3 regions of the Sneathiella sp. genome follow, and region 1 is predicted to be linked to each of the others. Evidence: riboswitches for the same ligand, from Rfam matches in the RefSeq annotation. Region 1 holds a riboswitch; each other region holds the start of a gene.
The links. Region 1 has a riboswitch for thiamine pyrophosphate ahead of V7723_RS01880 (hydroxyethylthiazole kinase). Riboswitches for the same ligand answer to the same signal wherever they lie in the genome.

Region 1 (10,839 bases):
CGCCATGAAGGCGGGGCCTCAAATATGGCAGAAGCCTATGGAAAATTGACCGGACGTCCCGGCATCTGCATGGTGACTCGAGGACCCGGTGCGACCAATGCGGCCATTGGTCTGCATACGGCTTATCAGGACAGCACGCCGATGATTATGTTCATCGGACAGGTAGCCCGCGACATGGTGGATCGGGAAGCTTTTCAGGAAATGGACTATCGCAAGGTCTTCGGCGAAATGGCGAAATGGGTGGCGCAAATAGATGATGCCAGCCGTATTCCTGAATATATCAGCCGTGCTTATCATACAGCGTTATCGGGCCGTCCGGGTCCGGTGGTTCTGGCGCTGCCAGAAGACATGCTTCGTGACGAGGTGAGCGTGGCGGATATCAGTCGCGCAGCGATCGCACCCAGTCTTGCACCGAGCACAGATGCCATGACGGATTTGGCGTCCCGGTTAGCGGCCTCCGAAAAACCTTTGATGATTGTTGGCGGCGCAACCTGGACACAAGCAGCCGTCAATGACATCCAGGACTTTGCCGAGGCACATCATATACCCGTTTGCGCGTCTCTTCGGTCGCAGGATTGTTTTGATAATCGCCATCCCAATTACGCTGGTGATGTTGGCATTGGTCTTAACCCGAAGTTGGCGAAACGGATTCAGGAAAGTGACTTGTTGCTGGTTGTTGGCCCGCGCCTCGGGGAGATGACGACCCAGGGATACTCTCTGATTGGGTTGCCAGAACCGCTTCAGGATATGGTTCATGTACATCCCGGTGTTGAAGAATTGGGGCGGGTTTTCCTGCCGGATTTGGCGATCAATGCCCGTATGCCTGAATTTGCCAAAGCAGTTAAAGCTCTTGCACCAGCGGATGCTGAGAGTGCGCGAGCAGAATGGGTAAAGAGTGCGTCGGCAGATTACCAGGAACGGTTGCGACCGACAGAAGTGCCGGGCGAGGTGAATATGGCGGAGATTGTGGCCCATCTGAATAATATTTTGCCAGAAGATGCCATTGTTACAGCCGGAGCCGGCAATTATACAGTATGGGTCCATAGATATTTTCAACATAAGTGCTATCGCACTCAGCTCGCACCGACCAGCGGCGCCATGGGATATAGTGTGCCAGCTGCAATCAGCGCAAAAATAACCGAACCACACCGAACCGTCGTCAGTTTTAATGGCGATGGCTGTTTTATGATGTTAGGTCAGGAACTGGCAACGGCCATGCAGTTCAATGCGCCGGTAATTTTTATTATTGTGAATAATGGCATGCTTGGCACCATTCGAATGCATCAGGAGCGAGGATATCCGACGCGCGTATACGCAACGGATTTATTTAATCCCGATTTTGCCGCTCTTGCACGGGCGTACGGTGCGTTTGGGGCGACTGTCACCAAAACGTCGGAATTTGCCGATATATATGAGCAGGCTGTTGCCAGTGGCAAACCAGCAGTTATTGAAATTGTGGTTGATCCGGAAGCTTTGACGCCGCAACAGAGTCTGTCGGAAGCTCGGGCACAGGGAGAAGCAGACCACCCCCACTGAAAAATAGTCGGAATTTCTAAGAAACATTGACATTTGGGACCTGCTTTCGCGGGTTCTCGACACATATTATGAGTAGGAAACGCTAAAATGATTGATCTTTATACTTGGACAACGCCCAACGGCCGTAAGGTTTCTATTCTGCTCGAAGAGCTTGGTTTAGAGTATACCGTAAAATCCATCAATATTACGGAGGGTGAGCAAAAAGACGAAGGCTTCTTGGAAATTGCTCCTAACGGTAAAATACCAGCAATTTTTGATCATGAGACTGGCGTGAGAATGATGGAATCTGGCGCCATGATGCTCTATTTGGCGAAAAAGGCGGGCAGCAATCTTATTCCGGCCGAAGAAAACGCCTATTGGGAAATGATGGAATGGCTCATGTGGCAGATGGGCGGACTTGGTCCGATGTGCGGCCAAGTTCATCATTTCACCAAATTTAATCCGGGCAAAGCACCCTATGCAGAAGAACGATATCTGAATGAAGCCAAGCGCCTTTACGGCGTCCTCGATCAGCAATTGGCAGATCGTGACTATGTCGCGGGAAGTTACAGTCTCGCGGATATTGCCATCTGGCCGTGGATATCCCGGTTCGAATGGCAGACAATTAACCTCAATGATTACCCTAACGTAAAGGCTTGGTATAATCGAATCGCGAGCCGCCCGGCCGTCCAAAAAGGGTATCACTTGCCTAAATTTACAATGGACATACCGACGGTAGACTAATGGAATATGTTACTCTAGGGCGGACAGGTCTCGAAGTTAGCGTTGCCGGGCTTGGCTGTGGTGGACATAGCCGTTTGGGCATGTCTTACGGAAATTCTGAAGAAAATTCAGTTGCTGTGGTAACAGCCGCGCTGGAGCAAGGCATAAATTTCATTGATACGGCCGCCATTTACGGCACAGAGGAGATTGTTGGCAAGGCGATTGCCGGCAAACGCGCATCGACTGTGATTTCGACGAAACAGCCGGTTGTTGCGCACGGGGAAGATCCCTTATCTTCAAATCTTATCAGTGCGGTCGATTTTAAACGGGAATTTGAAAAATCGCTCACAAGGCTGAAAACGGATTATGTTGATATCCTCCATCTTCATGGTGTTGCGCCAAATCAGTATGCGCGATGTGTGGAAGAACTAGTCCCGGCTCTTCATGATCTGCAAAGGCAGGGAAAAATACGGTTTTTAGGGCTAACAGAACGGTTTATCGTTGATCCGCAGCACCGGATGTTGATGCAGGCGCTTCAAGATGAGTATTGGGATGTGGTGATGGCCGGTTTCAATATGATCAACCCGTCGGCGCGGGATCGGGTGTTTCAGGCAACTCTGGAAAAGAATATTGGTACTTTAATAATGTTCGCTGTTCGTCGTGCGTTAAGTAAGCCACAGGAGCTCGCAGCCCTCGTCGCTGAGCTAGTGAAAGCGGCTGCAGTGGATTCCACCAAAGTCGATGCGGCTGCGGCTTTTGACTTTATTATGGAGAACGGCGATGCAACCTCGGTTGTTGAAGCGGCCTATCGGTTTTGCCGGCACGAGCCGGGTGCCGATGTTGTTCTGACCGGTACCGGAAAGATCCAGCATTTGACAGAAAATATCAGTTCCATCCTTGGCGGATCTTTATCGTCTGAGAATCTTGCTCGACTAGAGGACGTATTTGGTGCGGTGGATTCTGTTTCGGGTAATTGACAAATCCTATTTTTCGGCAATTTTCCTAGGATCCGCCTGCACCTTTAGTTCAGTCAATCGATTGACCAAAAAATCTTTTTCTTTCTGATTTCCAGAAAGGTCAATTGCTTTTTCATAGGCGATGACAGCATTGTCAAATTGCCCGGCGCGCCGAAAAATATCTGCTTTTGCCGCGTAAAAAGGCTGATACTCTATCAATTGGCCAATATTTTCTAGATTGCTCAATGCTCCAAGCGCGCGCTCCGGTCCGAGGGCATAAGATTGAGCTACTATCCCATTTAACAAGATAATTGGGGAGGGTTGGAATTCATAAAGCCTTTCATAAAGCAGTGAAATTTCCTGCCAGTCAGTTGCTTCATGTGTTTTGGCTTCTGCATGTATGGCGCTAATAGCGGCTTGAATTTGGTATGGTCCAGGTGCACCCAGTCGAAGCGCTTGCTTTAGTATTTTGCAGCCGGTTTGGATTTGAGTTTTATGCCATAAGGAGCGATCTTGTGCATTCAGAGGCACCATGGCGCCAACCGCATCCACCCGACCTTGTTTTCTGGCATCATGGAGGAGCATCAGAGCGAGCAACCCCATGATTTCAGGTGTATTTGGCATGAGATGCGCGAGCATCTGTGTCAGGCGAATTGCTTCATCAGTTAAGTCCAGCCGAGATAAATTTTCACCGGTTGTTACAGAAAACCCTTCATTGAAAATCAAGTAGAGAACCGATAATACCGATTGAAGGCGTTCTTCAAGTAAATCTGCTTCCGGTATCTCGTATGGGATGTTGGTGGCGCGAATTTTTCGCTTTGCCCGCACCAGGCGCTGGGCCATGGTTTCTTCTGATACCAGGAATGCCCGGGCGATTTCCGCGGTTGTCAATCCGCCCAAGGTCCGTAAGGTCAATGCAATGCGCGAGGATTCCGCCAGCGCGGGATGGCAGCAGGTAAATACCAGGCGTAATCGTTCGTCTGGGATATGGGCATCTTCTTCTTTTAAACTATCATTTGGATCTGCTCTTTGTTCCAGTTCTAGAAGAAGTTCATATTCAGCGCGTTTGCGTTCGAAATTGCGGTGGCGCCGAATGCGGTCGATCGCCTTGCGGCGCGCTGTCTGTAAAAGCCATGCAAGGGGTGAGCCTGGTATTCCTTTTTCGTTCCAATGTGTCAGTGCGGCGATTACGGCTTCTTGCGTTACATCTTCAGCCAGTTCCAGATCACGTGTATAGCTGACAACAATGGACAAAACGCGCCCCCATTCTTCGCGAACGACTTGTTCGATAACGCGCGCGCTGTTGTCCATTGTCATCTACAATTTTTACTCCGAAACAGAGGTCATATCCCAGATCGGTCGAACCTCAATAGATCCGAACTCAGCCGTGGGTATTTTTGCGGCATAGGATAAGGCTTCATCAAGGTCTTTGCAATTGAGCAAGTAGTATCCGCCGAGCTGCTCCTTCGTCTCTGCAAAGGGGCCATCGGTGATTTCTGTTTTGCCATTACGAACACGCACAGTGGTCGCCGTTTCAATTCCCTGCAAGGGCTCACCGCCTTCCATGACGTTGTTATCGCGGGCCTCTGCTGTCATTGTCTGGTAGCCCGTCATAAGCTTTCCAAATTCCGGCGTTCCATACTCGGGTCCGGCGCCTTGGGCGCTGTAAATCATAAGTAAATATTGCATCTGTCTTCTCCTTTGAAAATAAATCGGTGCTTTAGGCGGCTTGTCCATAAAAGGCATGAACGTCTTGATAAAAAGCTTGTGGTATTAACGCCTCACGCCAGACACTGAGGTGAGGATACATCGACAGGTCGATTTTCAGGGCGTCGACCGGATCGATAGTGGCGAGCAGATTGATATCGGCAATTGTCATCCTGTCCCCGGCGATAAACTTAGATTGCGACAACTGTCGATCAACCACAGGCAAAAAACGATCCAAAAACTCCACTCCGGCTTTTGCTGACGCGTCGTCAACGGGAAGGCCGAGTTGCGGCGCGAGCAGGCGGTTAAAGACAATTCGACTGAACGCCATATAAATATGGACAGACACGAAGGAGCACCATTGATCGACAGTTGCCTGTTCTATGATATCCTCTGGATACATACTCGACCCCGCTTTCTTGCAAAGATACTTCATAATAGCCGTACTTTCAAAAAGCGTAAGATCACCGTCTTCGATGGCCGGCATTTTCCCGGCTGGATGGCGTTGTAAGTGATCCGGTGCCCGATGCTCGCCTTCCGGCGCATTGAGCTCGATGTAGTCGTAGGGAATTTTAAGGGCGTTCGCGACCATCCGTACGGCGTTTGTGGGTTGCGACAATCCAAAACCGTAAATTTTCAACATGAAACCTCTCCGTCTTGAGTTATTAGATATTTTCTCCGCGAAAATGGCATAAGCCGGTATGCGGGATATCTATAAGACGAACGGCTGGACCGCTAATCGACAAACGGAGAGACTATTTTTTCAGTTTTTTGTTATTAGGCAGTTATTTCAGCTGTCACGTGCCGTTAAAAAGGCCTGCCTTCCCACTTTTGCCCATGTTTTTGACAAAGCCATGGCCTGACGATAAGACGACAGAATTTCCTCAGCAAGCGGATCGCCCCAGACAAATTTCTCCAATATGCCGGGCGTCAGCGATTTTGCTTTTGCCATGATATCTGACGGAAACTCGCGAACCTGAGCTTTCTTGTCATCGATCAGGGCCGCTAACGCCCGGGCATTTTCCCAATCAGATTCTGAAAGCGCGTAGGCATTTTCAGCTTCGCAGGCATTTTGGACGATCGCCTGCAAATCCGGGCTGAGTGCTTCAAATGCAGATTTGTTGACAAGGCATTCTGCAGTGCCATTGGGCTTGTTGAATGTCGGCCAGTAATAATAGGGGGCAGCTTTGTAGAAGCCAAAAGCCCGGTCGCTCCAAGGGCCTAAAAACTCGGCTGCATCGACAACGCCGCTTCGTAGTCCAGAATAGATTTCACCGGGCGGTAATAAAACCGCAGTTGCTCCCATCTGTTTATAAATTTCTCCGCCAAGACCGGCACTTCTGATTTTAAGCCCTTGGAGATCTTTCAAAGAGGTAATCTCTTTTTTGAACCAGCCGCCCATCTGTATTCCGGTATTTCCGGCCATGAAGGGCTTAATATCAAAAGGGGCGTACAGTTTATCCCAGAGGGCCTGTCCGCCGCCCTGATTTACCCAGGCAATATGCTCTGCAGATGTAAGGCCAAAGGGAACTGTTGTAAAAAACACGCTTGCCCTTGCTTTGCCCTGCCAAAAGAAAGAAGCCGTATGACCAAGTTCAGCGACCCCTTCACCCACGGCCCCAAAAACTTCTAATGGTGGCACAAGTTCCCCCGCGCCATAGAGCTTGACGCTAAGTTTTCCGTCGCTCATCGCGGTGATGCGGTCCGCCAGTCTTTGCGCAGTTGTTCCAACACCAGGCGCGCCCTTTGGCCAGGAGGTGACCATTTTCCACTGCAAAGCTTCCGTGCTTCGTGCCGGTGAACTGATCAATGTCGCAGCGGCGGCCGGCGCAGCGATACTTGCTGTTTTCAGAAGGTTGCGCCGGGATATGCGAGTGCTCATTTTGGGGATCCTTCGGTTGAGGAAGATTGGCTGGTAAAATATACTTCGTCGAGAATTGTTGCGGCAAACGCGCCAGGTCCGGGTGCTTTTCGGGCAGCATTTTCGCCCGATTTGCCTAAAATATAGAGGCCGGATACAACGGCGTCGAAATAGTCGGCGTCAGTAACCACCGCGCAAAATGCGGCGATGGCCGCAGTTCCAGCGCAACCGATACCGGTGACCCGGCTCATAAGGTCATGACCAACCCGAAGCTCGGATTCCCGGTGACCATCGGTGACAAAATCTATAGCGCCGGTCACGGCGACGATCGATTGGCTGCTTTGGGCCAATGATTTCGGATCCGAGCCCAACGCCGCGATTTCCCCGGCATTTCCCCGAATAATAGCTGGTGCTTGCCCAATCAGCTCTTGTGCGTAGGCCAATCGCGCCGGGGCTCTGTCAATGAGAACCGGATCCAGTATCCAAGGGATATTATTGTTCTTCGCAGAAGTAATGGCGGCTTGGATAGCGTCTTTTCGTCCCGGATCCAATGTGCCAAGATTGATGAGCAGCGCTTGGGAGCGGGCCGTAAAATCGGCTACTTCCGTTATATCCGATGACATTGAAGGAATAGCGCCGATGGCCAATAGCATATTGGCTGTCAGACTTTGGACGACTGTATTTGTCAGGCAATGTACAGCGGGCCGCTGGCCCTGTATCAAGCTGAGATGGTGTCGTGCCAATTCTTCGTTCATATCCCGCTCCACCATAAGATGTTGGCGGAAGGTTAGCGAACATGGATTACCCGAAACGAAGATGAACCTGCCCTCAAATCCCTACGCCGGTTCTAACCAGATCAGGTTCTACGGGTCAGCTTCTTTCGCTTCTCAGCCCTTTGGGCGCCCCGATGAGTTGGCGGCTATATTAGGGTGAATTCCGGGATTTGCAACGACAAATTTTACCTAGAAAACAACGAAAATCCCGTTATACGCGATTGTATTGGGACAACACTCTTTTCCGTATGCTAAAATGCCAGAAAAGAAACCCCTCAACGATCGGATCTTGGCCGTGAACGCCCAAAAATTACGCTTTACCTTTTTGAATTTTGGTCATTTTGTCGACCATTTATTCATGCTAATATTCGCCAAGGCAGCCTTCAGTGCCGGCCTGTCCTTTGGCTTGGCAAAGGATGGCGCTTACGCCGAAATGATCCCATATGGCATTCCGTCGCTTGTTCTGTTTGGGGCTTGCGCTCCTTTGGCGGCGCATTTGGCCGATAAATGGCAACGAAATGGCATGATTGCGGTGTTTTTTATTGGTATTGGGGTCTCGGCTATTGCCACCAGTTTTGCGCAGACCCCCTTGCAAATGGCCTTTGGCTTGGCGGCCATCGGCATTTTTGCAGCGATTTACCACCCGGTTGGCATTGCCATGATCATCCAAGGCGGCGGAAAAATTGGCTGGCGCCTTGGCACCAACGGTGTGTGGGGTAACATGGGTGTTGCGGCCGCCCCACTTTTGACCGGCTTCATCCTCGCCGATTATAACTGGCAGCTGGCCTTCATTGTTCCGGGCGTGCTGGCCATTGTCACGGGTGTTGGTTTTATTGTCTTCGTCCGGCGGGGCCGTGTTCGGCCGCCGGTATCGTCTGCATCCGAAAAGGCGATGGTTGGATTTACGCCCGGCTGGCCGCGGGCTCTGCTTGCCATAGCTCTCGTCACGTCGGCGGGTGGTTTTGTCTTCGGGACCATGACATTTGTCATCCCGCGGATGTTTGAAGTCAGTATGCCCGAATTAACCGTGAATGTCGCAACAACAGGCTTGCTAGCGGCGTTGGTTTATGCGATCGCGGCCTTTGCCCAGCTTGTTGTCGGACGTCTGATTGATCGCCATGATATCCGGACCGTCCTGCTGGTTGTCGCTGTTGCTCAGCCGTTGCTGATCGGGTTGATGTCCATGCAAACCAATTTGGCCTTGTTTTTCTCGGCTTTAGCGGCGATGGCGTTCGTCTTTGGCCAAATTCCCATTACGGATGCCGTGATATCCCGATATGTACCTGACTTATGGCGCGCAAAAATCCTGTCGGTAAAACTGCTTTTGAATTTGGTCATTGGGGCGCTCGCTCTTTTGGTCGCCCGTTATATCCTCGAATCCGGAGAAGGTTTCGATAGAGTCATGGTTGTTGCCGCATTAACGGCCTGTTGTATAACCGGTGCCGCCTTATTATTACCGGCGCAGCGTATTATCGACGAAAATCTTTCTGGCACACCGGCAGAGTGATTTTTTGAATGCTCAAGGCAGGTCTCTTTACCTTCCATGTTACCGATTATAGCGCGGGCGTAGATTATTGCCTGATCGCAATAGGTGTGTAATAGTAGCTAAAAAAGGATCTGAAAATGGGTGTTTTACAAACCATTCGACCAAAAAACCTTCTGGCTCCCCCGGTGAAGCTCGACGCCGCGTTTGAGAATCCGGGCGCAGTTATGGATCTCTTGAAAAAAGGCAGCCCGTATAAAACTCTTTCTGCCGTTCACAGGAATGTCGGGGAAACATCAGCCGGCTGGTTTCGAAATTTCTGGGCCCTCGGCGGAAAAGTTGTGATGGAGGGGGCGGAGCCGTTTTTCAACAACGAAAGATTTATCGAGGCCGCAAAAACCTCCTTTCAGGCCGAGGTTATTCGGCCCGTCGCCATGATGACAAACTTGAACTTGCCAGCGCCATCATCCCCCTGCCATCAGGATCTCCCGTTTTTTCGCGGTGTCACCAACCGAGAAGTGCCGAGCTGGATGTTGGCGCCCATGGGGTATTCAGGATTGTTTCATGACTGGGCGATCCCGGTCGCCTCGGCCATAACCTGGTTTTACGATGGTGAGGGCGGCGATTTTGAGTATTGGCCCAATGGCCTCAACGAACCTTCGGTGACGGAACGGCCTCCGTTCTCCAACACCTGCGTGCTGGCAGATAATGAATATATGTATCATCGGGTGGGCGGTGTAGGCAGCCCCGAGGAATACAGCGATTATGAGACTATCGGATATGATGCCACGTTGGAGCTGACACAGGATGACAAGTGGCAGGTAATGGAAGATGGGAAACGCCTTGCATCGTTTCCGTTTGATAAGGTTCGCTTGTCCATTTTGTGGAAAGCCTATTGCTTTGAGACAGCCGAGATGGCCGCCTCATATGACAATCACAGCTATGATCTCGATACGAAGTTGATTACAGATATTTTTTGCAATGACCTTGAAGACCGCGGCATTACCTGTTCCCGCCCGACGGATTTCGCGACGGATGCGGACTGGAAAGAAACAATTACGACAATTTATGCACCGCCATCAGCAGACTAGGGCCGTTAGCCGTATCCGTCTAAAGCCGGTCGTTCACGCCCTTTATTCTGGTTTGCCGGGGATAACGTCGAGAAATTCAGCCATGGCGTTGCCTGCTGCCACCAGTCCGCCAAGGTGATTGGTCACCTCAATATCGAACATCACCCAGAACCCTTTATCGGTTTGTTTTTTCTGGGTCAGGGTGGCCGTGGCCGTGATGGTATGACCCAGTTGCACGGGTTTTAGCCAACGGGTTTCCAGCCGCCGGTGAAATCCGCCTTTTGGCAAGAGCCAGTCTGTCAAGGTACGGGATATGAGGGCAAAATTTTGCATCCCATGCATGATGACCCCGTCAAAACTGGTTTTTCCGAAAGTATTTTCCATGTATTTATCATCGAAATGCAACGGATTGTAATCAAGAGAAGCGTCGGCGAAAGCCTGAATGGTCTCGCGGGTCACAGTAAAGGCGCGCCCGGTAATAACTTCTCCGGTTTGGATTTGGTCGTATTGGTGCTGTGCAGTCATGGATCGGATCCCTCTTTAGGTTAATTGGGCCGAATTGTTTGACCGCGACCGGTACAAACAACTTGTCCATGTTGGTTGGTGAAGGTGTTTTCATGTACGGCAAACAACCGATCCTTCTTGATAAACCGATCGAGGGCCGTTCCGCGCATGGTAATCGTGTCTCCGGGTCTGATGGGAATATGGTACGACCAATTCTGGCCGGCATTTATGGTGCCGGGCGACCGCA
Region 2 (10,839 bases), on a different contig from region 1:
ACTCGAAGTATTTTGAAGCCGCATTGTAGAAATCTGGATCAACCCGATCGTTATTCACAATCCGATTTCCGCATTGGTCTATTATCACTGAGTAACACTGTTTTGTTACAAAAGTCGAACACACGAAAAAGAATGTCATTGATGAATAAAAGAGCAATATTTCTTGTATTGCAGGGATTTTGGAAACTTGAACTTTAGCAAACGGTATTGTCCAATCTTGTCCATTCAAAACGAGAAACATAATGGTATTAACCATCAACAAGGCGCGTAAGGTTTTGTTTAGTTTCGCTTCAGCTTCTAAGTGTCGTTCTATGTACTTGTGATAAAACTCCTTGTTGAAAGCCTGATTATCATCGAGGTTTAATTCCCTGTCAAAGGACAAGGACAACCGAACCAATGGTGCAAGCCGTACCCTATTTCTTTTAATTTCACCTTCACCCAATGAATTCTCCAGTTCTGGGAAAGATATAGCATCTCCTATTTTGGCGCAGGTTGCAATGCTCTGATGCCGTGTTCAAGTGCCGAATAGGCTGGGTGCGGAATCGTAACCCAATTTTACTAAAGTAGACATTTTCTGATTTTGGGACCACTTGCACTATGGACCCGAAGCAGTAGTTAGTGATATTCCCAGTCTTATCATTCTGAATGTCTGCTTTGACTTGTTTTACTGAGGGCGAGCTTTAAGAGACCGATGCCCGCTTTCCGCCCAGTTCAGCAATTGGCCGATATTTGAGTTTGGTCACTTTGTCCGCATTGCTGTCGTTCGTGAAATCAATTGCGGAGGTCTCCTTTGGGTCAAACTGAGAAGTATTGACGGCCAATAATTTGAGTCCGTTTTGCCCCTCATAGCGGACTTTGAAAACGGATTTTCAGATTTCTCAGAAATAACTTCTGCTTTCCGCGCAGTTACGGACATAAACTCGCAAACCTGAAAAGGTCTGAAAAGTGCCAATAGGCGACGTTCAGTGGGCTGGTATCTAGCTCAGTTCATTATGCGGGTAACGGGACTGGAGCAAACGGAAAAGTCCAAGCGTCATGGCAGCGACGACTAACAATGTCGTAATTAGATATATTGGCGCGACGGGATCGCGGACCGCATCGCTGACGTAACCACCCATCATCGGTCCTAGCGCCAAACCGCCATAGAGCCACATATAGAATACCCCCATGCCAGTACTTCGCACTTCGGCTCGAAGCACTTCAGAGGTTAGAGCGACAATGGGCCCCGCCGACAAACTGCTGACGAACGTCATTGCAGCTAATAGGATCGCCAACGAGAATGTGGAATGAGAAAACGGTATCACCAACAGTATGCTAACCGCCCAGAATAGGAGTGAGGAGATAATGAATAAATTCACCCGCCTGATTTTGTCAGCAACAATTCCCCCAAATGGGACGCCAAAGATTGACGCCCATACGCCGATCCCCATCAACGATGCGGCGCCAACGGCACTGTGTCCTTCACTTATTAGATAAAGGGGGACAAAGCTGACGGTGATCATGAAGGCTGCGTTGTAAAGGGCCCAAATCAGACCGGCGACGCTAACCAAGGCCACTTCGGCGAAATTTAGCCTTGGCGCGGGCCCGCCCTGACTACTAGAAACGGGTGCTCGTCTGTAAGAAACAAGAAAAACGAGGAGAGCCACAAAGCTGAACATTGCTGCTGAATGAAGACCCAATGGCCAACCATCGGGTGTTGCCAAATGGCCCAATGAAACCAACGCCAGGGCAATGCCAACCGGAAAGCCTGAGAGGAATATAGCCATAGCTGTGTTGATTTCTTTTCCAGCGAACCAATCGATGACGATCTTGCTCATTGCGACATTGATGCCAATCGCGCCAAAACCGGAAATCAACCGGCCAATCCAAAGTGTTGAATAGTCTTCAGCCATGCCACACAGAAACCCTCCAAATGCCATCGCCAGGAGGCAACCAATTAGAAAGCGGCGTTCTCCAATTTTTTGACTGATCATGCCGCCAGGTAAGGCAAGCAGAAGACCCGGCAACATAAACAAACCGACAAGTGTTCCCATTTCTATAAGATCGAGGGCCAGCCCTTGCATGAGACCGGGCGCTAAGACGCTAACGGTCTGAAGTTGAAATCCAAAGGCCAATCTGGCGACAACCAAACCCAGAAGCACAATCCATCTTCTAGGTATAGAACTCCCCATTCCCGGCCTCCCCCAATATGCCTCGTAAGTTTCTTTGATGGTAATAATACTTATTCTACGCCAACAAGCAATCTCCGGTGTTAATCGGATTTGGGTCTGCGAAAGCTTTTTAACAACGTCTGCTTTGGGTCAATAGCAGGCAACTTTTGTGCACATCCGGCATGTCTGCTACCCCTTCAGAAGCAGATCTTGAAAGACACCACTGACCAGGTCAGTTAAGTGCCAGAAGCAGAAGTCTTGGGTCGTTTGGAAAGTACGATGACTTTACCGTTACAGATAAAGAAGTATAGTTCACTTACAAACGGATATAATGACCCATAAGTGATAAGAATATGAAGATCTTATTTATTGGCGGAACAGGGCTTATTGGTCCCCATGCGATACAGGAAATTTATTCAGATCTTCCGGATTCTGAAATAAATACTGTAACCAGAAACGGTCGAAGCTACTTTACTGAACGTGCTTTCAAAGCGGATAGAAACGACAGCGCTGAATTGGAACGCATAATAGAGGAAGTGTCGCCGGACTACCTTATTGATATGATCCCGTTTACTACACAGGATGCAAGTAACACATCATCGCTAGTTCAACGAATAAATCCAAGTATGCCCGTGATCGTTATATCCAGCATTGATGTCTATTCCGCTTACGCAAAAATTCACAGGACAGAAGATGTTGAGTATCAGCAATGCCCCATTGCCGAGGATATGGCGCTGCGTACAGCATTAGGAATTGAGGGTCAAAAATATGACAAACTGAATGTAGAAAGGACTTATCTGAATGTACTTTCAAACGTCACAATTTTAAGACTTCCGGCAATCTATGGCTGGCCGGATAAAAGAAGGACCAGCAATTACCTTGATGCAATGCTGGATGGCCACAATGAAATAGAGATTCCAAGGCAAAAGGCTGATTGGAAATTTTCCCGCTGTTTGCACAAAAATGCAGCCTACGCGATCTTTAAAGTTATCGAGGCTAATCAGAAAGGCCATCACTATTATAATGTTGCGGAAGAAAGGCCCTATTCTGACCTTGAATGGTGTAAAAAAATAGCAGTACTTTGCGGCTGGAAAGGCCAAATAATTGTCTCTGATAGCCCAACAGAAGAATTTGATTTCAAGCAGGATTTTTATGTCTCAACCCATAAGATCAGAGACGAAATCGGCTTTATCGACAAATATTCACCTGATGACGGGCTTGCAGAATGTATCAAACATTATGCTTATGACCGCTTAAAAATTCCCTATAAGCAGACTTATTAAGATGATGATGCAACTGATCAGGCGGCAAGTTTAATCCTCCATGTTTATTCTGCAACGTTGTTTTCTGCTGATACGAATGTCTGCTTTGGGTCAAAAGCGGACGTTCAGTATGGTGTCGCTAAAGGTCTCTTTTGTGCCAATAGGGGTCATTAGCTGAATTTGAAGCAAACGACAACTCCGAGCCCAAACTGACAACCACAGTCAGGTCCGGATTGTAGACAACACGTCGAATGACGTAAGGTGGTTGGCAGGGGTCAAGTAGGATCACCGATCAGAAGAACGCGTTGAAGTAAGTCCTCTGGCACTCATCGGGAGCGCCACACAGTTCTGAATTTTATGGAAGCCGCACGATGAGTAAACCGAAAGAGTTCTGGGATAAATCTGCCGACAACTACGACCGGACCGAAGAGCGATTTGAACATATCCATCAAACATCAAGGGAATGCGCAAAGAGGCACCTCAAGGAAAGCGATGTTGTTTTGGACTATGGGTGCGGAACAGGCACGACAGCCTGTGAACTAGCCAGCCATGTGGGAGAAATTCAAGGCATTGATATTGCTGGCAGAATGATTGAACTTTCAAAGGAAAAAGCAGCCGCAAATGGCATTGGTAACGTCAGCTTTGCGCAGGCCGATATTTTTGACGAAGGATTCAGCAAAGGCTCGTTTGATGTCATTTTAGCCTTCAACATGCTCCATACAGTGCCCGATCCGCAACGCGTCGTGCGGAGGGCACATGAACTTCTAAAGCCTGAGGGGAGTTTTATTTCTGTAACGCCGTGCTTGCGGGATAAGATGTCTCTTATTGTTAGCGCCCAAATTCAGCTTGTTCGTCTATTGTGTAGGCTTGGGATCATTCCTGTCCCGATACGACGGCTTCAAAGCTCTGACTTGGATGAGTTGGTAAGTGGCGGTGACTTTCAAGCTGCGGAAACACAGAAAATATTTTCGGGGGCATCTAGCTACTTTATTGCAGCCAAGAAGAACGCAAATTGAGTTTTACTAGCAGGCTGAAAGGCTGCTTTGTCCGCATTGCTGTCTTTCGCGAAATCAAATAAGGAAGTCTCCTTTGGGTCAGACTCGGACTAATTTACGCTCCTTTATTATAGTCTGGTTATTAGCGATAAGCGGACAACGAAATTGGAATGCCATATTTAATGGTCCATGACCTAACTTACGGCGTGGAGGCATCCTCAATCATAGATCATTATATACGCCAATCTATCATAAATTACAGAACTAAATGCTTACCCGGTGCTTACCTATTGAAATCAACAAATTATTCAGAAAATAAAAAACCGCTGAAAATATAACATTTTCAACGGCTTATATGGTGACCCCGGCACGACTCGAACGTGCGACCTATTGATTAGAAGTCAATTGCTCTATCCAGCTGAGCTACGGGGCCATTATCTCTTGCATCGACGCAGGGTCAGCCTCTCACACGGCTAAAAGAAAAGTTGTCAGCATAGGTTTTCAGATGCAGCTTGCGTTTTTTAGGCTCAAATACCGTAAAGTCAATGTCATTTGACTGACAAAAATCGATCGCGCTTTCTTTATCATCAAAATCCACGACGATTTGCTGCGTCGTATCTGACGAACCTGTCCAGCCCATTAACGGTTCTACATATTTATGCGCAGCAGGTGCATATTCCAAACGCCAATGCTTGGTACCCTTACGGCCCGATTGCATGGCGTTTTTAGCCGGCTGAAAAATTCTCGCTTTGAGGCTCATGCTGCCTTACTTTCCTATATGTGCGAACGCTTCTGCTGGAACATAATCCATATCTCCCCCATTTGGGGCTTCCCAATAAAGTTCGAGAGTAGATGTGTTCTTCTTTTCAAAATACTTAATGTGGATCGGATACCAGCCCGGCTCGGAAATCTCAAGTACTAATTCATCTGAAAACGCATCTGCATGAACCGTTGGGAATTCATAAATCAGCTTATCACCGATTGCCAGATAAACCCCATCATTCGAATGAACCATAAATGTGTAACGCCCCGGCTTATCCATCTTGATAAAACCTGTGATGATAGCGCCGACAAAATCGTTACTTTTAGTCGTCAATACATCGCCTTCACCAACCTGGTAATTCAACATGGGTATTGGGATACCGGGAGTCCCGTCGTCATACTTCATCCAACCTTCCAAGTCCTCGAGGCTATTGAATTTCGCCCCATAATATTGGACGGCAAGGCCTGGCGTCAATTCAGCTGCATTGGGTTGTGGTGAAGCAGCTTTCAATCCCGTGAAGGGTTCGGCTGAAACCGTAAATGCGGTAAAAGTTATTCCTATCGCCAAAAGTCCGGCGGAAACCATTTTTGAAATTTCTGACTTCATAATAAATTTAAACATGACACTGTAATCCCTTAGAAACCTATTTGACCTCTATTTTAGAGAAATTTTCAATTACGGCAATCGAAACGACACAACATTCAATATAAGGGAAAACGCCAGAACATAAGATATTAATTTTAGGTATAAAAAAAACGCTGTAAAATCTTGTTTTACAGCGTTTTTATATTGGTCGGGGCGGCAAGATTCGAACTTGCGACCTCTCGCTCCCAAAGCGAGCGCACTACCAGGCTGTGCTACGCCCCGAACGTGAGGTGATGATCTATACTATTGCGGAGCGCCCCGCAAGTGAATGATCGAAAAAACTTCATCTTTTTTTCACGAGAGCCACTCACCATGTTTTTGATGGAAGAATTTTAGTCACGCCCAACATGAACGTAATGAAATATCGCATCGGCTTTAAAGATCGTTCGGCGTCCTACTTTGAGCTCTCCTCGAACAAAAACCACAGTTTTGGTACTTTTTATAACCTCTACATGGGCTTCTATCCAATCACCGGCACGTGCTGGTGATAAAAATTCCGAATTCATCTTGATGGTGACGCAGCGACGACCGGTTGCACGAATAACGCCGCGGGCAAGCGCTGAATCAGCAAAAGACATCAACATGCCACCATGAACTAATTTTACACCATTCAAATGTTTTTCTGCCGCCCGAAAAGCTCGTATGGAAACTTCATCATCAATTTTCTTTTCATAATACGGACCATTTCGATTGGCAAAAGGAGCTGCCCCGATGACTTCCTCGAACCCTTCGGGGATATTGGCTTCTCCGATATTCTTTTTCATTTTTATGTCGGCACTTTCTTACGCATTACTCTAATAATTACTAAAAATAATATCCTTGACGGTATCGCCTATTCTGATTTCGTGCCTTAGCGCAAAACCCGCTGCAACTTCTAAGACTGCGCGAACAGGCTGAGAGGCTGAGATCGTGTCAAGTGAACCCGGTATTGTGTTCTCTTTTATATATAGAATTTTCCCCTGTTCATCTATGAACAACATGTCCAACGATAGCGGCGTATTCTTCATCCACATAAAAACGGGCGTCGGTTTATTAAAATCGAACAGCATACCTGACATTGGCTCGAGCATTTCTCGATACATTAATCCCCTATTCCGAAGTGATTGGTTATCCGCGACCTCCACAAGTAGTCTGATCTCCTGTGAAACTGTTTTCACAGATATCGAGCGCGTCTCAAACTCGCTCGCGTCCGTTGAAGTCGTCGAGAAAAGAAGGCAAAATAGAGCCACCAGAGTACAACTGCAGTAAAATTTCCCAATGTTCAGACACATTCTCCCAAATTTCCTTTGCTGAGAAAAATATATTCCCTATAGTGGCCCCTCCTCGGGGGGAGCCATGTCGGCTGAGAGGTTCCAATACAGGAACGACCCCGGTACCTGATCAGGCTAATACCTGCGTAGGAACGAGTTATTAATGGCCTCTGACATCTCAAATAATCGATTTCGAGCAAAGGGTAGCGCGCCCATCGCCGCTAATCAAGCAGATGCACGAATTGGACTTGATTTACGACTAACCGAATTGACATTTGGCGACATTCTTGTTCTCAACGATCTGCGGCTTTCTTTAAAACCTGGTAAAATTACCTGCTTACTCGGGCCTAGTGGTGTCGGTAAAAGCAGTATTTTGAAAATCATCGCTGGCTTCATCCCTTTACCTTCCGGTAGTTCCCTTAGTTGCAGCGATAATGCCCCATTAGGCAATCGAATCTCATTTATGGACCAAAAGGACCTTTTGCTTCCCTGGGCCTCCGCGATTGACAACGTTGTTATTGGCGCAAGGCTCAGAGGAGACACCCCTGATTTTGATCGTGCCCGGGAGCTTCTGAAGTATGTTGGTTTGGCAGACCGTGAAACCGCTCGTCCAGATACACTGTCCGGCGGCATGCGGCAACGCGTAGCTCTTGCTCGAACATTAATGGATAATTGCCCTATCGTTCTCATGGACGAACCTTTTTCGGCCCTTGACGCTATCACCAAATTCCGGCTGCAGGGATTGGCGGCAGATCTATTACAAGAAAAGACGGTATTGCTTATCACTCATGACCCGATGGAGGCTTTACGGTTGGGACATGTCGTTCACGTCCTTTCCGGGTCTCCCGTCACATTATCTCCGGAAATCATACCCGAAGGCGTTATTCCACGCGACCCAACAGATGATTATTTGAAACACCAATATTCAGAAATTATGCGCCAGCTTGCGCTAACCGACGGTGACGCTGTATGAATTACCTGCGGCCGATTATAATAATTATGGGTTTACTTGTTGTTTGGGGTGCCATTACCGAGATAACAGGCTTACCGAAATATATCTTGCCGTCGCCAATGCTCGTCCTCAATACGCTGGTCAGTAAAATAGGCTTAATTGCCGAGCACGCTGTCATTACAGCGATTGAAATCTTGCTTGGGCTGCTAGTGGGTCTTACCTTTGGGATGTTTTCAGCGCTAATGATTTCGGCATACCGACCGGTGCGTCAATGGGTATTTCCTGTCTTGATTGCCAGCCAAGCTGTTCCGGTTTTTGCCATTGCCCCTATTCTCGTGCTTTGGCTTGGGTACGGTATTGGCCCTAAAATAATCGTCGGTGCTTTGATCATATACTTTCCCGTAGCTGTTGGTTTTCTCGACGGACTAAACCGAACAGATCCTGCCTGGACAAGTCTCTCCAGTCTTTTGCAACAACGAAGTACAAAATCAAAATTATCGAAGCTCATTTTGAATTATCGATATATAAAAATACCCTTTGCTTTACCGTCACTATCTTCTGGCATACGCGTTGCCGCTGCCGTTGCTCCTATTGGTGCCATTGTCGGAGAATGGGTCGGTTCTTCTGCGGGACTGGGCTTTCTCATGCTTCATGCAAATGCCCGCGTCCAGACAGATCTACTTTTTGCCAGCCTATTTGTTCTCACGCTTATGGCGATATCTCTATATTATCTGGTTGACCACATTTTACGCCGTATCATGCCGTGGCAGCCTGACCAAATAAACCGTTAGAAATTCACTCCGGAGAAAATTAATGAAATTAAGGTTCCTCGTTATCCTTGCATTTATGCTTATGCAAGTAAGCGCTGCCAATGCCGCTGAAAAACTTACAGTGATATTGGATTGGTTTGTTAATCCTGATCACGCCACTCTTGTTGTCGCGCAGGAAAAAGGCTTGTTTAAAAAATACGGACTCGATGTTGAGCTCATTGCTCCCGCAGATGCCAGTGACCCGCCAAAACTAGTCGCCGCGGGCAAGGCCGATCTGGCCATTACGTATCAGCCTCAGTTATATTATCAAATTTCCGCGGACTTACCGGTCACCCGTATAGCTACACTAGTTGCGACGCCATTGAATACCTTGCTAGTCCTTAAAGACGGCCCGGTTAAAACGATCGCAGATCTAAAGGGCAAGAAAGTAGGATATTCTGTCAGTGGTTTTGACGAAGCACTTCTAGGCGTGATGCTTGAGGGGGTGGGGCTGACAACGAAAGACATTACCTTGATAAATGTAAATTTTTCGCTTTCACCAAGTTTATTGTCAGGTCAGGTTGATGCCGTTATTGGGGCGTATCGAAATTTTGAATTGTTTCAAATGGAAATCGAGGGGCGACCAGGCCATGCTTTTTATCCAGAAGAAGAAGGCATACCAAGCTATGATGAGTTGATTGTTATCGCCAATAGCCAGAAGCTTTCAGACGAACGGCTCAAACCATTTGTAAGGGCGTTGGAAGAAGCCGTTCAATATCTTATCAATCATCCCGATGAAAGCTGGTCTCTCTTTATTAAAAAGCACAAAGAGTTAGATAATAAACTCAACAAAGAGGCTTGGGCAGCGACCTTGCCCCGCTTTGCATTGCGTCCCGGAGCACTTGATGTTGGTAGATATAACCGTTTTGCCAAATTCATGAAGGGCCGCGGCCTCATAAAGGAAATACCGCCGATCAAGAGCTATGCCATTGCCTTAGATTAATTTTAAATGGATCCGAACGCCGTGAGTATGTTTACTCAGGGCGTTCGATTTCGGCGACCTGCGGACCTTTATCGCTATCCCCTATACGTACCCGAAACCGTTGACCTGCCTGTATTGGTAATGCGCCCTCGCGCCGCAAAGTTTCCATATGGACGAATACATCCTGGGTTCCTTCTCCGCGAGACAAGAAACCGTATCCTTTTACAGGATCGAACCATTTCACTTCCACGTCGACAAAATCTCCTTCGCCTTGTACTGCGGGATGTGTGGTTACGTTATCTTTTGCGACAGGCAAAGGTTCAAACGGCACCGCCGTGGATGTATCAATATCAAGTACTTTAATTGCTTGCAGGCCCTTAGCCCGGCGCACAACTTCGCAGCTGATACTGACCCCTTCAGCGACATACTCATGGCCGGCTTCACGCAGGCAGGACAAATGAAGAAAGATGTCGCCTGGTTCGCTAACAGGCGTCAAAAAGCCAAACCCCTTCGCCGTATTGAACCACTTAACCCGGCCGGTTAATTCAAAGGACACTTCCTGAGGTTCAACTGACGCTCGGACTTCATCTTTGCTATGTAACTGCTCGATTTTTGCCGTCATAAAATACTCCCACAACTACCAGACGCACTTTTTCTCTTTCCTGCCAGAGAGATAGGTTAGCATATTATTAATCATAAATTCAATATTCGCGTTATCTCATCTTCAAAACATTCCAAACCAGCCCAGTGGCATCATGCCGCCACACAGAAACCTTTCTAGATTATACAAGCCATTTCCAATCCTATTTTATCGAGTTTGATTAGAAATTTCTCCATTTGAAATGGTAGTAAAACATCTATTTCTACCCAGTTTGCTTCTGACTTGATCAATAAAACACTTTGCAACACTTCCTGCCCTGTTCGCTCTTGCAGGCAGGTAATTCCCGTGGCATATACAAAAGAAAGAAGTTCAATAAATAATTGGTTTAAACTGATCGTCGTCAAACAGGGGAAGATTGCAACTTGCTAAAAACCATCAGTCTTTTTCTTGTTCTAATGGCGGTTTGGCTGCTTTTATCTGGTCATTATAC
Region 3 (10,839 bases), on a different contig from region 1:
TGACATGAAGGAAGGCCCGACAAACGGGTCCGTTACTGTCAATCCAGACGGATCCTATAGCTATACTCCAGATGCAAGCTTCAGTGGCTCAGACAGCTTTACCTATCGATTTGTAGATGAAAATGGGGACATAACAATTGGAGAGATGACTGTTGAGGTTTTTGATCCCACGGTTAATGCGACCATTCAGCAAGTTAATACGTCAATTTCTCAACAGCAGCGTTATTCGTCAGTTGCCGTGCTTGACGACGGGAGCTATGTCGTTGTGTGGAATTCCATGCATTCCGGAGCAGAAATTTATGGGCAGAGATATGACGGGCAGGGCGGTGCTTTAGGTTCTGAATTTCTGGTTAATACATATACCTCCGGGACGCAGTCCTATCCGGCTGTTGCTGGATTAGATGATGGCGGTTTTGTCGTAGTTTACGCAGGTAGTCAAGATCCATCATATGGTATCTATGGCCAACGATATGACTCTAGCGGTGTTGCGGTTGGCGCTGAATTTCATGCGAATACTTATACAAGTAATGCGCAATATGAGCCGGATGTAACAGGACTTGCGGGTGGTGGCTTTGTGGTTGCTTGGTACTCTACGTCGCAAGATGGCAGTTCCCAGGGAGCTTATGGTCAAGCCTATGACGCACTAGGAAATATGGTAGGCACAGAGTTGCGTTTTAACACGACGACTTCGGGTAGCCAAAACAATCCTAATTTAACTGGTCTAGCAGGGGGTGGTTTTGTTGCAGTCTGGGATAGTGCTGGTGCATTGGATGGCAGCGGTACAGGTGTCTTTGCACAGCTATATACGTCTCTTGGCGTGGCAGTGGGAGGAGAGTTCCAAATAAACACTTACTATTCTAGTACACAAAGAGAGCCATCCGTGGCGATGTTGCAAAACGGTGGTTTTGTTGTCACGTGGGAATCGTATGCTCAGGATGGGAGCAACTATGGAGTATTTGGCCAACGCTTTGACGCTTCTGGTCAAATGATAGGCGCAGAATTTCAAGCAAATACTTATACGACGAGCCTGCAAAGATATTCGGATGTTGTAGGGCTTACCGGCGGTGGTTTTGTCGCAGTCTGGGCATCAAATGGCCAAGACGGCAGCAGTTACGGCATATTTGGCCAGGAATATGATGCAAGTGGGGCCGTTGTTGGAACAGAATTCCAAGTGAATGATTATACGACCAGTAGTCAACATCATCCATCAATTGCAGCGCTTACCGATGGCGGTTTTATTATTACATGGACATCGGTATCAGGTGATGGATCCAGCGAAGGTGTGTTTAGCCGAATTTACGGGGCTGCAGACAGAGTTTCCATAGGAACATCAGGCGACGACATCCTCATCGGGCATGACGGCAATGAAATACTTGAAGGCGGTTATGGCGCTGACGTTCTGGAAGGTGGCGTAGGCGATGATACGATCTCGGGTGGTCAGGGCGCAGACAGCTACATCTTCACTCGTGGTGACGGCCAGGACGTTATTGATGATAACGCCTCGGATGGGGCCTCGGACACCCTTGTCCTTGATACAGGCATCGACCATGACCAGCTTTGGTTCGAGCAAACGGGGGACGACTTACTCATCTCGGTTATTGGCACCAGTGATCAGATCACTGTCGAAAACTGGTATGCCGCAGCTGATAACAAGATTGAAGGTATTGAGACGAGTGATGGGCAAGTAACAGATATAACGGGTGTCGAAGCCCTTGTTTCTGCCATGGCTAGTTTCTCTCCGCCTGGCGGTGGCGAGACTGATCTGTCGGATCCTACATATGATCCATTGGATAGTGTGCTTGCTGCGAATTGGCAAACTCCAGTATAAATGACGTTACACGGCACTCAGAATCGCGCCGCGCTCAACGCGCTGCCGGTTCAATTGCTGACGTAGGTTTATGCCCGGATTATAGAAATCCCGACACAGAGTAATCTTATCCCGGAGTGAAATGAGGATACTCATAACCCGTTTCAAAAGGTGTCGTCGGCGAGGGCGCGGGGTAGGTGGACAGGTTCTTGGATTGGCAGTTGGTGCTGCTACAGACCATGCGCTTTGAAATGTTCTCAACTGGCATCACATAGACAAGGGCAGGCGGTAAGCGCTTTTTCAAATTTTCAATTAATATATCGGTGACCAGCACAGCAGATCTCGTGCAGTCATGACACCGAATTTCAATTCTGCGGTTATAAGTTTTGAGGTCTCCGAGCGTGGGCATTCATTTTCATATCACGCTGGCCTTAAGTCAGGTCAATGTAAAATACTATTATTTGAGCTGTAATTGGCTCCCGTACGATTGAGGGTTCGAAGGCGATATTTTTGGTTAAATTCAACTAGACAGCGCAGGAGCACAAACAGTAAAGTGCCAGTGTTACAACCCCAGGGGCGCTATTGCTGAGATGGCTTGTTTGCCTGTCCCTTTGAACCTGATCTGGTTAAAACCAGCGTAGGGAGTGTGCCGTTGTCAGAAATCGCCCTTTTAGTCGGTTGTTGATGTCACGTTTCCTACGATCACATAAATGGAAGCAAGGACATGCAACAGAAAATTATAGAGTCAATTTGGTCAGACTATGAATCGATTTGCGAAAACCGGCCGCTGATTCACAATATTACCAATCTTGTTGTCACCAATTTTTCGGCGAATGCGCTGCTTGCACTTGGGGCCTCTCCCCTTATGTCCCATGCGCCCGAAGAGCTTGAAGAAATTGTCGGTATCTCCAATGCCTTGGTTATCAATATTGGAACGCTGGATTTGCAGCAGATAAAGAGCATGGAGATTGCGGTGGAATATGCCAATAGAAAGCGAATTCCGATTGTTATTGACCCAGTGGGCGCCGGAGCAAGTGCCCTACGAACAAATACGACACTTTCTCTTCTTAAACAGGCAAATGGACCAATCGTGAAGGGGAATGGCGGCGAAATACTGGCGCTCGCCAATCAACAGGTGCAATCAAAAGGGGTAGACAGTTTATACCTGCCGTCTGACGCAATCACGGCAGCACAATCCTTGATAAATGAATTTGATGTGTCGGCGATAGCTATTAGCGGCCCGGAAGATGTGGTGCTCGATGGAACGAATTGTACGATCCATGCAAATGGTTCCAGTCTTATGCCGAATATCACGGGAATGGGCTGTATTCTGGCAGCAATTACAGGTGCTTTTTCAGCGGTGAGCGAAACCCCTTATACCGCGGCGCGAAACGCCATCTCACTGGTAAGTATTGCAGGGGAAATGGCGGCAATGAAATCACAGGGCCCAGGCAGTTTCCTGCCGCAATTTCTCGATCAGCTCTATGCGATAACACAGGAAGATTTGATGGCTCGGTTGAATGTCCGAGAGGTCTCTTAGAACTGCGGCGGATGGTCGCAAGGCATTGCATTCTGTCGGTAGTTCGGTATGTTGCCAAGCATGGAAAATGAACATGCCGTATCGTCTTCTGCCGCGGTCCCGACAAGCCAGAAACTGATTGTTTCCTGGCTGATTCTGGTAGCTATATTGGTATTTGCGATGATCGTCCTGGGCGGAGTGACCCGGCTGACCAATTCAGGCTTGTCCATGACCGACTGGAAGCCCGTGACGGGCTGGTTGCCGCCGCTCAGTGACCAGGCGTGGACAGCTGAATTTGACCGGTATAAAGCGTTCCCGGAGTATCAACAGGTGAACAAGGGGATGTCATTATCGGAGTTCAAAGGGATTTATGCCTTTGAATTTTCCCACCGTGTTCTTGGCCGGGTCATTGGCCTCGCCTTTTTTATCCCGTTTGTTTTATTTCTTGTTTTCCGGCGGATCCGGGGCCCGCTGGTTCCGCGGCTGACCTTTCTCTTTATATTGGGCGGCTTACAAGGTGGCATGGGTTGGTTCATGGTCAAGAGCGGTCTTGTCGATGATCCGGATGTCAGCCATTATCGCCTAACAGCTCATCTGGCACTTGCCAGCTTGATCTATTCGGTGATTTTGTGGACAGTCTTTGATCTATTGCGCCCCGTAAAAAACCGCAGGAGCCAGGAACCTGGATCCGCTCGATTCTGGTCAATAGCTTTGCTTGCCCTAATTTCCCTTCAAATTCTGATCGGCGGGTTTGTCGCGGGATTGAATGCCGGATTTGTCTTTAATGACTGGCCATTAATGGCGGGCCATTTTGTACCGGAAGAATTGCTGTACATGCAGCCTTGGTACGTAAATTTTCTCGAAAATCCCGCTGCCGTCCAATTTACCCATCGAATGGTCGCCTATGCTGTTGCCGCTGTCAGCGTTCTTTTGTACCTGATTAGCCGCTCTCAAAATATTGAATTGGCGGTTCGATCGTCCATATCATATTTGTTGATTGTTGTGTTTATTCAGATCTTTATTGGTATCCTTACGCTGCTCTACGTGGTCCCTGTGTCGTTGGGAGCATTGCATCAGGCTGGTGGTATTATCGTTTTGACGTTCAGTCTGTTTGTGGTTCACGAACTCTATGGAAGGCGTTCTTATGATTGATCGGCTAGATCATCTCGTCCTGACGGTGGCAAATCTCGAAGATACCAAGGAATTCTATTGCAATGTTCTTGGAATGGGGCTTGAAGTTTTCGGGGAGGGCCGACAGGCGCTGACGTTCGGGCGCTCAAAAATAAATTTACATATTCAAGGAAGAGAATTGGAGCCGCGAGCGCTGCTTGCCAAACCCGGAACCGCGGATCTTTGTTTTATTTTGTCAGGCAATCTTGCTGAATTGCAGATCAAGTTGGAGGCGGCGTCCATATCTATTTTACAAGGGCCTGTTAGTCGTACAGGAGCAACCGGGCCCATCACATCCATTTACGTGCGGGACCCGGATCTCAACCTTATCGAACTTGCGACATATGATCGTTAGTCGGTTATCGTGACTTTGGAAAGCGATTGCGCCAAGTCGGCGACAATATCATCTATATTCTCGATCCCGATGGATAACCGGATAACATCTGGTCCTGCACCCGCTGCTACTTGTTGTTCCTCTTCAAGTTGGCGATGTGTGGTTGAACTTGGATGGATGATCAGACTGCGGGTATCGCCAATATTGGCCAAATGCGAGAAGAGTTCCATATTCTCGACCATTTGAATACCGGCAAGATACCCGCCTTTTATCCCAAAAGTTAAAACCGCACCGGCCCCATCATTAAGGTATTTCTGTCCCAATTCGTAATAGGGATCGCTGGGTAACCCTGCATAGGAAACCCAAGCCACTTTATCGTGGTCTTTGAGATAGTTGGCAACGGCGAGTGCATTTCGGCTGTGGCGCTCCATGCGAAGGGGCAAGGTTTCGATGCCCGTCAGTATCAGAAAAGCATTGAAAGGGGATAGCGCTGGACCCAAATCGCGAAGCCCCAATGCGCGACATGCTATGCCAAAGCCTAGTTCGCCGAAGGTCTCGTGAAATTTCAGGCCATGATAGGAGGGGTTAGGTTCACTCATTGTTGGAAATTTTCCGGATCCCCGCCAATCGAATTTTCCACTATCGACAATAACCCCGCCAACAGAGTTTCCGTGTCCGCCAAGAAATTTTGTGGCCGAATGTAAAACAATGTCTGCGCCCCACTCAATGGGTCGGCAATGAAATGGCGTAGCCAATGTGTTGTCAACGATGAGAGGAATATTCGCTTCATGGGCGATATCCGCGATAGCCTGAATGTCGGTCATAACACCACCGGGGTTGGCAAGGCTTTCGATAAAAATAGCCTTACATTTTGGTGTCATGGCTTTTCGGAAATCTTCCGGGTCTTTCGGGTCAACGAAAATGGCGTTCCAGTCAAACTTCTTAAACGCCTGGCTAAATTGAGTGATCGATCCGCCATATAGCCGAGTTGATGCCAGAAATTCGTCGCCAGCTTCCATTAAAGTATGAAATGTCACCAATTGCGCCGCGTGACCTGACGCGACAGCAAGACCTGTTGCACCGCCTTCAAGTGTTGCGACTCGTTCTTCGAGCACGGCATTGGTTGGGTTGGTAAGGCGGCTATAGATATTGCCAAAAGCCTGTAGGTTGAAAAGTTCTGCCGCATGATCCACATCATCGAAAACATAGGACGCCGTCTGATAGATTGGTGTTACACGGGCGCCTGTGGTTGGGTCGGGTGTTGCACCGGCATGAATGGACAAGGTTTCAAATTTCGGATCGCTCATATTATTTCTTTCTAACAAGTTTTTGACGTTTTGCGGAAATTATGCCGGAGCGCCCACCCATGAATGCAATCTCACCGGACAGGCGTCCGTATTCAATTTTTGGGCATTTATTCATGACAACCTTTAAACCGGCGGCTTCAGCCTTGGCGGCGGCCTCGTCATGACGGACACCGAGTTGCATCCAGATTACTTTGGCGCCGATTTTAATCGCATCATCAACGATACCGGGAATGGCGTCGCTGGCTCGAAAGCAATCGACCATGTCCACAGGTACGGGAATATCAAGCAAGGAGGCGTAGACAGTCTCACCGATGATCTCGTTTCCAGCTTTGCCAGGATTGACCGGAATTTGACGAAACCCCTTACGCTTCATATATTTCATAACGTAATAGCTGGGGCGTGCCGGATTATCGCTGGCGCCAACAACGGCTATCGTTTCGACAGTATTTAGAATATCGCCGATATAAGCATCTTCATAATTGTCATGATTCATAAGGGCTATTCACCGCGCCATTTCGGATTACGTTTTTCTAAAAAGGCGGATATGCCTTCTTGTGCGTCTAGCGTCTGCATATTTTCAGACATGACGCGTGACGTATAAGCATAGGCCTCGTCCAACGGCATTGTCAGTTGGCTGTAGAATGCGGCTTTTCCAGTACGGACGGTGAGGGGAGATTTCGACGCAATACGGTTTGCATAGTCAAGAACCGTCTTGTCCAGATCTTCTTCCGCTACCGCATAATTTATCAGCCCAATACGAGCTGCCTGCTCGGCGTCCGCAAATTCACCCCCTAACAGCATCTCCATCGCGTGTTTGGGAGATACGTTACGGCTTAAAGCAACCATCGGCGTCGAACAAAACAAACCAAGATTTACACCCGGCGTTGCAAATGTTGATGTTGAGGATGCAAAGGCGAGATCACATGAAGCGATCAACTGAGTTCCGGCCGCTGTTGCCATGCCATTTACCTTGGCGATTACGGGCTTGGGCAGATTGACGATACTCTGCATCATCTTGCTGCATTGCTCAAACAGCTCTAGCATCGTCGCCTCACGGTCGATCCCAATAATCTCTTTCAGGTTATGTCCTGAACAAAATACCGGTCCAACTGCTTCCAATACGACAACATGCGCCTCTTTGGAGCCGTGCAGATCGTCGAGCATTTCCTGAATACTGGCCATGACGCTGGTTGAGAGAGCGTTTCGCGCTGCCGGATTGTTTAGCCGTATCGTCGCAATCTTATCAGCAATGGTCAGGACGATGGCATCTTCGTCTATCATTTCTTCTTTGATTATTTCAGACATTAATCCCTCCTTTTCTGCGGAAGACAGGTTCGTTTCGCGCTGTTGGACCATAACATAGCTTATTATGATAGAGGATCAATGACTGTATGGTCTTTGTGAATTGGCTGGTTCACCGAGAATAAGTTGCCATCTTTTCGAGTGCTGCTTATGGTTTCAGAAATAATTTAAGAAATATGGAGAAATTGACTGTGACTTTGATGACAGCCAAAATGCTTGAAGACTTCAATCGTGAACATTTTCCGCAAGTAGATCATATGAATATGCGGGTAGAGCATGTGGATGATAAGACAATTACCATTCGAATGTCGGTAACCGATCAACATCTTCGCCCCGGCGGTACGGTATCGGGCCCAACAATGATGGCGCTGGCAGATACTGGAATGTATCTTTTACTGCTGGCCCAAATCGGGCCGGTGGCACTTGCAGTGACAACAAATTTGAATATTAATTTTTTGCGCAAACCTGCGCCCGGTGACATAGTTGCCAGGGGAAATATTCTTAAATTAGGCAAGACTCTTGCCACCGGGGAAATATCTATTTACTCCATCGGAATTGAAGATCCAGTAGCTCATGCAACATTGACATATGCTATTCCACCAAAAAAGTAAAATTATGCGGTAATATGATACCGTAATGTTAAATCAGTGAAATAATTGCGTTATTTCGTTTGACATGACTCTCAACAGGGATTATATCCGCGCCATACCGGGGAGCGATGTGCTCCCTTTGTTTTGTTATGGCACGCTATAGCGAAGGCTGAGTTTAAAATGAAAACCTATTCTGCGAAACCCTCTGAGGTGGACTCAAAATGGCTGCTGATCGATGCTGAAGGCCTCGTTCTCGGTCGTCTTGCCTCGATTATTGCGAACCGTTTGCGCGGTAAGCATAAACCCATGTTTACGCCGCACATTAACTGCGGTGATCATGTTGTCGTCATCAATGCCGAGAAAGTCGCTTTGACAGGCAGAAAATTGACTGACAAAATTTTCTATTGGCACACTGGTTATCCTGGTGGGATCAAAAGCCGCACAGCGGAAAAGATCCTGGGCGGTGATAATCCGGAACGCATGATTATGAAAGCTGTTCAGCGGATGATCCCGCGCGGTGCATTGGGCCGGGAACAGTTTAGTAACCTCCGTGTATATCCCGGAGCGGAACATCCTCATGAAGCACAAAACCCCGAAGTTCTGGACGTAGCTTCCATGAATTCCAAGAACGTAAGGAGAGCCTAAGTATGGCTGATGAAGCAAACTCCCTTGAGGATCTGAAAACCCTGACAAGCGGCGCAGCCGCAGCTGACGCGCCCGCCGCTGAAGCCGGGGCAGAAGTTATCGAAGCTGCAGAAGTTATCGAAGTTGCCTTGCCGGATCCAAAAATCGACGAGCAAGGCCGTTCCTATGCCACCGGTAAACGGAAAAACGCGATTGCACGTGTTTGGATCAAACCAGGTTCTGGTAAGGTAATCGTCAATGGTCGGGACCAGGAAAGCTATTTTGCCCGTCCTGTTCTGCGGATGCTTTTGTTGCAGCCGTTTGAAGTAACTGATCGTGTTGGTCAGTTTGACGTCATTTGTACGGTTAAAGGCGGCGGACTATCCGGCCAGGCTGGTGCCGTACGTCACGGTGTTTCCAAAGCACTGACATATTACGAACCTGCATTGCGGCCTCCTTTGAAAGCTGCAGGCTTCATGACACGCGATAGTCGGGTTGTGGAACGGAAAAAATACGGCCGGGCGAAAGCGCGCCGGAGCTTCCAGTTCTCCAAGCGTTAATCGCGACGGACATACAAATACGAAAAGGGCTGCCTTCGGGGGGCCCTTTTTTTATGCAAATTCACTGCGCATCTTGAAAAAGCCAACGAGCGCAACAATCCCCATGATAGCCGCTGTTACAAGATATAATACAGCGAAATGACCTGTGCTTGCGTAGAGGGCACTGCAGGTTGCCATGCCTACGGTTCCGCCTAATAACTGAGCGGTCATGGTCAATCCGCTGCTTTGGCCGAGTTTATCGGCAGCCACGGAATTAACGATGGCACGGCGGGTTGAAACAAATTGGAACGGTAGTGCGCAACCCCAAGCGATAAAGGCTGGAATAAGGTAGTAATAGTTATCCAAAGTAACGGTCACCGCCATCCAGACCATTGCGCTGCAGTTCAATACCAAACCCATAAGTGATATTTTACGGGCATCAAATTTGTCGGCTAAAGATCCAGCAATTAGCGATGAAAACAGAGAAGGGATGACAGCTGGCAGCAGGGCAACGCCAGCAATTAATGGATTCATGCCAAATTTATCTTGCAGCAAAAGGGCGCCAAAAATGATCAAGGCTATTTTGCCGAACTCGCCCATAAATACGGTGGCATTCATCACGGAAAAAGTGCGCATGGAAAACAAAGAGAGCTCGATGAGTGGATTTTTCAACCGTGTCTCCACAAAAACAAACGCAATTGCAGCTATCAGACCGACAGCGAATCCAGCCATGATAAATGGATTATCCCAACCGTAATCCGGCCCTTCCATTGCGGCAATGACGAAGGTGCTTAGAGCGACAATCATCAATCCAAGTCCTTTGAAATCGACTTGTTGAAATCCTGAAGCTCCCTCGTTCGTTGGCTTGTGTGGTTCGCGCCAGGCAGATAGGACCACCACGGCAATGATAATGATCAACGGAATGTTGATCCAGAAAATCCATCGCCAACTGAGTACCTCTGTGAAAAATCCACCAACCAGCGGCCCGAGAGAAATAAATGTGCCGCCAATGGCTGTTTGTATGCCAAAGGCTCGTCCGCGTTGTTCTGGTGGAAAAACAGCTGTGATCATTGCGACAGTAAACGGAAAGATCACCGCCGCGCCAAGTCCCTGAAATCCGCGCGCAATGATAATCCAGGCGCTATTTTCAGCAAATCCACAGGCAATCGAAGATAAGCCGAAAATGATGAGGGCGCCCATAAACATCCTGCGGTAACCGAATAAGTCTCCCATTTTACCTGCCGCCGCAGCGAGAACGGTGAAAATCAGAAAATAAGCATTGACGATCCAGTGGCTACCGACCTGCGACATGCCGAGTTCTTTTTGAATAGTTGGAAGGGCGACGCCAACGACGGTTTCGTCAAGCACAATGAGTGCGAGTGTGCCGCCCATAGCGGCGAGAACCCACCATTTTCGGTTCTCATCGGTAATTCGGATCATCCGAGTGACACCTCATCGCGAATTTCAATACTTAACCGTAAGCGGATAAAGCGGCCTTGTAAAATAGTATACAGGCGGCCTAACCAGGTGACATTCAAATGCGGCCATGCCAATCTATAAAAAAGGGAGAAAAAAATGAAAAAGATGAAAGAATTTTATAATTGGGACGAGCTTCTCGGCGGGCTTAACAAGTACCTTCGGTTACGG

Region 2: another riboswitch for thiamine pyrophosphate. It lies ahead of V7723_RS10665 (ABC transporter ATP-binding protein); the one in region 1 lies ahead of V7723_RS01880 (hydroxyethylthiazole kinase).
Region 3: another riboswitch for thiamine pyrophosphate. It lies ahead of thiM (hydroxyethylthiazole kinase); the one in region 1 lies ahead of V7723_RS01880 (hydroxyethylthiazole kinase).

What each region holds. Positions count from the first base shown of each region.
Region 1 covers NZ_JBALWD010000002.1:160,401-171,239, reverse strand. The annotation lists gene V7723_RS01915 (thiamine pyrophosphate-binding protein) at 1-1,536, shown strand, start outside; gene V7723_RS01910 (glutathione S-transferase family protein) at 1,624-2,259, shown strand; gene V7723_RS01905 (aldo/keto reductase) at 2,259-3,215, shown strand; gene V7723_RS01900 (RNA polymerase sigma factor) at 3,222-4,511, opposite strand; gene V7723_RS01895 (YciI family protein) at 4,521-4,883, opposite strand; gene V7723_RS01890 (glutathione S-transferase family protein) at 4,915-5,544, opposite strand; gene V7723_RS01885 (TRAP transporter substrate-binding protein) at 5,692-6,783, opposite strand; gene V7723_RS01880 (hydroxyethylthiazole kinase) at 6,780-7,517, opposite strand; TPP riboswitch at 7,578-7,679, opposite strand; gene V7723_RS01875 (MFS transporter) at 7,792-9,042, shown strand; gene V7723_RS01870 (hypothetical protein) at 9,159-10,109, shown strand; gene V7723_RS01865 (MaoC family dehydratase) at 10,152-10,613, opposite strand; gene V7723_RS01860 (MaoC family dehydratase) at 10,634-10,839, opposite strand, start outside.
Region 2 covers NZ_JBALWD010000015.1:36,757-47,595, reverse strand. The annotation lists gene V7723_RS10710 (hypothetical protein) at 1-442, opposite strand, end outside; gene V7723_RS10705 (MFS transporter) at 978-2,171, opposite strand; gene V7723_RS10700 (NAD-dependent epimerase/dehydratase family protein) at 2,504-3,433, shown strand; gene V7723_RS10695 (class I SAM-dependent methyltransferase) at 3,784-4,428, shown strand; tRNA gene V7723_RS10690 (tRNA-Arg) at 4,764-4,840, opposite strand; gene V7723_RS10685 (ETC complex I subunit) at 4,865-5,167, opposite strand; gene V7723_RS10680 (PA14 domain-containing protein) at 5,174-5,791, opposite strand; tRNA gene V7723_RS10675 (tRNA-Pro) at 5,961-6,037, opposite strand; gene V7723_RS10670 (PaaI family thioesterase) at 6,148-6,579, opposite strand; gene V7723_RS19815 (DUF192 domain-containing protein) at 6,610-7,086, opposite strand; TPP riboswitch at 7,132-7,235, shown strand; gene V7723_RS10665 (ABC transporter ATP-binding protein) at 7,229-8,038, shown strand; gene V7723_RS10660 (ABC transporter permease) at 8,035-8,808, shown strand; gene V7723_RS10655 (ABC transporter substrate-binding protein) at 8,831-9,769, shown strand; gene V7723_RS10650 (cold-shock protein) at 9,801-10,370, opposite strand; gene V7723_RS10645 (Na+/H+ antiporter subunit E) at 10,772-10,839, shown strand, end outside.
Region 3 covers NZ_JBALWD010000049.1:10,522-21,360, reverse strand. The annotation lists partial or broken gene V7723_RS18760 (Ig-like domain-containing protein) at 1-1,828, shown strand, start outside; gene V7723_RS18755 (hypothetical protein) at 1,935-2,216, opposite strand; TPP riboswitch at 2,370-2,469, shown strand; gene thiM (hydroxyethylthiazole kinase) at 2,532-3,347, shown strand; gene V7723_RS18745 (COX15/CtaA family protein) at 3,408-4,478, shown strand; gene V7723_RS18740 (VOC family protein) at 4,471-4,851, shown strand; gene V7723_RS18735 (O-acetylhomoserine aminocarboxypropyltransferase) at 4,848-6,137, opposite strand; gene V7723_RS18730 (CoA-binding protein) at 6,139-6,630, opposite strand; gene V7723_RS18725 (enoyl-CoA hydratase) at 6,636-7,442, opposite strand; gene V7723_RS18720 (PaaI family thioesterase) at 7,640-8,050, shown strand; gene rplM (50S ribosomal protein L13) at 8,210-8,674, shown strand; gene rpsI (30S ribosomal protein S9) at 8,677-9,213, shown strand; gene V7723_RS18705 (MFS transporter) at 9,265-10,632, opposite strand; gene V7723_RS18700 (DUF169 domain-containing protein) at 10,768-10,839, shown strand, end outside.